2 regions of the Pseudoalteromonas sp. 20-92 genome follow, and region 1 is predicted to be linked to the other one. Evidence: predicted binding sites of a transcription regulator. Region 1 holds the regulator's gene; the other holds the start of a gene.

Region 1 (3,217 bases):
TTAGCTTGTAATAACTGCTCTATTAAATCTATTTGATGATTATTTAACTGTAATAAAATATCAGCAATTACATGTGTATCTTGCTGCTGGTAACTTTGCCATAACTTAACTAGTGTATCGGTTGTTTTCCCAGCTGCTGATACCACAACGCAATCACCAGGTTGTGTGTGCTCTAATATAATACCCGCAACACTTTTGTAACGCTGTGCTGAACTTAAACTCGAACCGCCAAATTTATGTATATTTTTAGTCATGTTAGTTACCAAAGCGCGGGGTAAGCGGCACTTAACTTAGCATCACCGCTCGATGTTCCCGCACCTTTAGTTAATCGATTTGTATTGTTTTTTCTGCCAGGTTTTACAAGTGTAAATACACGTTCAAGATCTGCTAATAAATCTTCAATGTCTTCTATTCCGACAGAAACACGAATAAGCGTATCACCAACGCCGGCTTCTAAGCGCGCTGTTGCATCCATCCCTGCATGCGTCATGGTCGCAGGGTGGCATATTAAGCTCTCAACGCCGCCTAGCGACTCAGCTAAACTAAAGTTATGTAGACTAGTTAAAAATGCCGCTGCATCGTTTATGTCGCCTTTAATATCAAAGCTAACCATGCCACCAAAACCAAGCTGCTGTGCTTTCGCTAATTCATGTTGGGGGTGCGACTCAAGCCCAGGGTAATAAACTTGGCTAACGAACTCAGATTCTTCGAGATACTGAGCTATTGCTAATGCATTTTCTTGATGCTGCCTTAAGCGCACATTTAAAGTACGTAAACCACGAAGCGTTAAATAGCTATCAAAAGGTGCCCCTGTGATACCAATGTTATTAGCCCACCAAGCAAGCTCGTCACCGATCTCTTGTGTTGCAGCAATAACAGCACCGCCCACTACATCTGAGTGTCCGTTAATATATTTAGTGGTTGAATGCACCACAATATCTACACCAAACTTAATCGGATTTTGTAAAGCAGGCGATAAAAATGTATTGTCAGCGGCCACCAGTGCGCCACACTGCTTAGCAATATCAGTAACCGCTTTAATATCAGTTAAACGTAGTACAGGGTTACTTGGTGTTTCAATCCAAATGAGTTTTGGTTTAATTACTAATATTTTTTGAAGACTTTCTGGTTTTGTTAAATCTAAAACCTCAAGCTTTAGCAAGCCACGCCTTTGCAGGGACGTAAATAAACGGTAGCTTCCACCGTAGCAGTCGTGTGGGATCACTAACGTGTCATCGTAATTAAGCAGCTGAGTTGCTAAATGTACAGCCGCCATGCCTGTGGCTGTAATTATGCCGCGTACTCCCCCTTCGAGCTCAGCAAGGGTCTCAGCTAAGATATCGCGGTTAGGATTACCGCTACGGCCATAATCATATTGGCGTTTAGTATCAAAATCGGCAAACGAATAAGTAGTCGATAAATAGATTGGCGCGACCACTGCACCGTGGTGTTTATCGGCTTCAACGCCACTACGGACCGCAATGGTTGCTTTGTTTTTTTCGCTCATATTCGTCACCTGATTAATTTGGATGTTTAGACGTCTAAAAGAGTAGTTTATTCAATTTGAGAAGTCAAAACATTTAAACAGCTAGATGGCCAAACAACTAGTATTTGACTATCTTTTTTAAATCGATAGAATTTCACGCATATTCACACGCATTTTAGCGCATGTGAGCAATTAATAATCTGAGGCAACGATACATCTTATGGCTAAATGGAATGGTGAGTATATTCACCCATACGCAGAACACGGGAAAAAATCAGAACAAGTTAAGAAGATCACCGTTTCGATCCCACTGAATGTATTAAAGGTATTAACTGACGAACGTACTCGTCGTCAAATTAATAACCTGCGTCACGCAACAAACAGTGAGCTACTATGTGAAGCGTTTTTACATGCATTTACAGGTCAACCTTTACCTAATGACGATGACTTACGTAAAGATAACGCTGAAAAAGTACCAGAAGAAGTGAAAAAAATAATGCAAGAAATGGGGTTAGAAGTCCCTGTTTTAGATGACGAATAAATAGATAAAGTAAAATAAAAAAACCTCAGTAATTACTGAGGTTTTTTTATGATTAAATTTTACGGTATAGGTTTACTGCATATAGCTTTCTGGCAAATCAATTTGTGCCACACCCGACTCAACAGCAGCAAGAGCAACCGCTCTTGCTATACGTGGTAATAAACGTGGATCCATCGGTTTTGGAATAATATATTGAGCACCAAATTCCAGCTTATCAACACCAGCAGCTTTTAGGACCTCTGCTGGTACAGGCTCTTTTGCAATACTACGAATCGCTTCTACTGCTGCTATTTTCATTTCATCGTTAATTGCACTTGCGCGCACATCTAGTGCACCACGAAAAATAAACGGGAAACACAAAACATTATTCACTTGGTTTGGATAATCAGAACGCCCTGTCGCCATAATTAAATCGTTGCGCGCGCTGTGTGCAAGTGCGGGGTCAATTTCAGGGTCGGGGTTTGAGCACGCAAACACAACCGGCTTATCAGCCATCAGTTTTAAATCATCGGCTGCTAACAAATTAGGCCCAGATACACCAACAAATACATCAGCATCAGCAATAACATCTTGCAACGTACGCTTATCCGTATTGTTAGCGAATAGTTGTTTGTACTCGTTTAAATCATCACGACGAGTATGAATAACGCCTTTACGGTCAAGCATGTAAATGTGTTCACGCAGTGCACCACACTTAATTAACAGTTCCATACAGGCAACGGCAGCCGCACCAGCACCTAAACATACTATAATAGCCTCTTCTATCGATTTCTCTTGCACTTCAAGTGCATTCAACATACCAGCGGCTGTTACAATTGCAGTGCCGTGTTGATCGTCATGAAAAACCGGAATACTACAGCGCTCAATCAATGCCTTTTCAATTTCAAAACACTCTGGGGCTTTAATATCTTCAAGATTAATACCACCAAATGTATCGGCAATATTAGCAACCGTGTTAATAAAGTCTTCTGTTGTTTTATGCTTCACTTCGATATCAATAGAATCAAGGCCTGCAAAGCGCTTAAATAACAGCGCCTTGCCTTCCATTACAGGCTTTGATGCCAAAGGGCCTAAATTACCCAAGCCCAAAATTGCAGTACCATTAGTGATAACTGCAACCATATTACCTTTACCGGTATATTTATAAGCATTTGCAGGATCAGCAGCAATTTCACGCACAGGTTCAGCAA
Region 2 (3,217 bases), on a different contig from region 1:
TTAGATTTATATCTAATGAGGGAATAATTTTTGGTGTTATGTGCTCATCGATGGGGTTGCCTTAAAAAGGCTTGAGAGTAATAACCAAAAATAGCTTTCATTGATAGCTTAAGCTGCAAATCTTTACTTGTATTTATTAATTAATTTTTCAAAGAACGGACATAAAAAAGCAAGCCATGAGGCTCGCCAAGAAGGGTGTTAATTAGCTCTTACCTAGCCTTTAAGCTATTAGCTTTTCCGCAAGGTTTAATTCCATAATGGCTTTTAATAAACGGTATAAGTTAATTGACGCGTCAATTTCTTCTTTACGGTTTGTTAAGCTTTCAATATTTAAGCCCAGTGGCACGTCTAGGTGCGCACAGCTTTTAAGTATTAAGTCGAGGTTTTCGCGGCAAATACGGACGGATTCACTTAATGTATTGTCTGCATCAAGCATGCGCCATTTAGTTGCCTCTGGCACTGAGATACCCAACCATTGCATAAACTCTAAGGTTTTTTCGCCGCCGCACGGGGTAAACGTTAATATAATACGTTGAGGTGTAATACCCTGTGCTTTACAAGTACGTGCGTAGCTAGTGATTAGCTCTATAGTAGCTTGTGCATCGTAAACAGCTTGCGATATAAAAAACTGACAACCTTGTGCTGTTTTTTCTATTAATCGTTCGTGCTCATTTCGTTTACTTGAATGGCGCTCGGCAATCGTAACGCCACCTAAAAAGAAATCATCGGATTGCTCAGCCATCGCTTTATACGCATCTGGCAGGCTTAGCTTTATATCGCCTACCGATGATGGGCTACCTACTAAAACAACATTTTGTAAATCGTAGTCGTTTTTAGTTTCACTTAGCCAATCTTTAAATTCGCCTACGCCACGCTGCGCCACACTTTTATAAGTAATCACATCTTGTGCAGATAAATTACGAAGTAAATGGCTGTATTCACGCGGATCAACGGTTTGTTTAAACGCAAATGGGCGGTCTTGGTTAGTTCGGCTGCTTTCGTCTTGAATGTCGTAAATTATCACGCCGTCGTATTCAATTTCGTGTAAGCGACCTAATAGCTTTTCTGCAATGGTTTTTAATTGCGCTTTATCGGTGCCAATTTTAGGCGGGGTAGTACCAATAAGATAAACACCTTGATTGGTGTCCACTATCTTCTCTTTTAGTGATAAAGCCATAATCCTCATTCCAGCTAAGTTTGTTTTGATGGATTTAATATAGCAGCCATTTAGACGTCTAGATAGATTTATTTAATGAAAGTTTTTCAACTAACATGATGTTTATTCATAGTGCTTGTTCCCATAATTTATAATTGACACAGTTGTTTACATAATAAGTTCCCTTGGGGCTCTTATATTTATTGGCTTTGGGGCATAATCGAGGGTGAGTTAGTAATACATCTGACAACAAATTTGCTCAATTTAAAAAGGGACAGCAATGAAATTTAAATTATTAGCAACCAGCTTAGCGGTATCGCTGGCGTTAACGGGTTGCGCCATGCAACAAAACCAAAGCACGCAAACAACAGCACAACAAGAACAAGTAAATAAAGCTGATGATCGTGTTTTTTCACAAGGTTACTTAATTGAAGAGCTAGAAAACGGCTTACGTGTCATGGTTGTTAAAACCGATTACCCTGATGTAGTGTCGCTGCAAATTCCGGTATCGGTTGGATCGCGTAACGAAGTTGAAGAAGGCAAAACAGGCTTTGCTCACTTTTTTGAACACATGATGTTTAAAGGCTCACAAAAATACCCTGAAGATGTGTACTCAGACATATTAAAAAATTCAGGTGTTGATAACCGCGCTTATACAACAAATGATTACACAAATTACCATTTAAACTTTTCAAAGCAGCACCTTGATAAAGTACTTGAGCTTGAAGCTGATATTTTTCAAAATTTAACCTACACCGAAGAGCAATTTAGAACAGAAGCACAAACGGTAAAAGGTGAGTACTTAAAAAACAACGCGAGCCCAATTCGTAAATTATTAAGCGCTGTACGCGAAGAAGCGTTTGATAAGCACACGTATAAACACACCACTATGGGCTTTTTTAAAGACATAGAAGCCATGCCAGATCAAATGGCCTACGGTAAAGAATTTTTTGCTAAGTTTTATAAGCCTGAGTATGTGTCACTTGTCATCGTGGGCGATGTAGACCCACAAGCAACAATGGCAATGGTTAAAAAGCATTGGGGCAGCTGGAAAAAGGGTAACTATGTTGCTGACATTAAAGCAGAACCTGTTCAACAAACACCAAAATATTTGCACCAGCAAGATGAAGCGCTACCAGGGCATTGGTTACTTGTATCGTACAAAGGCGCTGCGTGGGAGCCTGCTAAAAAAGACAGAGCGGCACTTGATTTAATCTCACAGCTTTATTTTTCTAGTAATTCAGATTTATATCAAGAGCTAGTGGTCGACAAACAAATTGCCAGCCAAATGTTTACCTATAACCCAGAGACTAAAGATCCGGGTTTATTACACGTATTTGTTAAAGTAGAAAACACAGATGATTTAGCCACTGCACGCGATGCCATTAACCGCACTTATGCAAAAGCACGCACTGAGCTTGTTGATGAGCAAAAGCTCAGTGATTTAAAATCGAACCTTAAGTACAGCTTTATTAATGGCTTAGATTCGTCGCAAGCGATTGCATCAACCCTTGCCAGCTACATGCATTTTGAGCGTGATCCTGAGGTTATAAACCAGCTGTATAAATCGGCAGATAACATCACCAGCGCAGATATTAAAGCCGTTGCTAATAAATACTTTACTGATAACGCACGTACCACATTAACAATGTCGGCACTTGATAAAGCCCCAGGTTTTGAGCAAGAAGTTGATTTAAATGCGCTTACTGCAAAGCTTGAACAAGCACCTGCGGCTCCTGTATTTAAAGTACTTGATAAAACCAATAGCTCGCCATTAATTGATGTTAACTTTTTATTCAATACCGGTGCGGCTGCCGACCCACAAGACAAAAAAGGTGTTGCTGCGTTAACTGCGGCTATGCTTGCACAAGGTGGCTCAGAGGCGACAAGCTACAAAGATATTCAAAAAGCACTTTATCCGCTTGCGGGTAGCTTTGGCTATCAAATAGATAAAGAAATGCTGTCGTTTCAAGGGCGCATTCACAAAGATAATGCGGCGCAGTGGTATACACTTGTGAGCGATCAATTACTAAATCCAGGTTTTAGAGATGACGACTTTAA

What was found. Region 1 encodes MetJ, which represses methionine synthesis genes. Its sites were predicted from a motif close to TAGACGTCTAGACGTCTA; they were not measured.
Positions count from the first base shown of each region.
Region 2: a site for MetJ is predicted at 1,221-1,238, ahead of NRL14_RS00020 (methylenetetrahydrofolate reductase). Genes of this name have one in related genera too.

Region 1 covers NZ_JANJGQ010000013.1:68,931-72,147, reverse strand. Annotated here, with positions in the region: gene metL (bifunctional aspartate kinase/homoserine dehydrogenase II) at 1-254, opposite strand, end outside; gene metB (cystathionine gamma-synthase) at 260-1,507, opposite strand; gene metJ (met regulon transcriptional regulator MetJ) at 1,707-2,027, shown strand; gene NRL14_RS12510 (malic enzyme-like NAD(P)-binding protein) at 2,100-3,217, opposite strand, start outside.
Region 2 covers NZ_JANJGQ010000001.1:4,250-7,466, forward strand. Annotated here, with positions in the region: gene NRL14_RS00020 (methylenetetrahydrofolate reductase) at 221-1,177, opposite strand; gene NRL14_RS00025 (pitrilysin family protein) at 1,437-3,217, shown strand, end outside.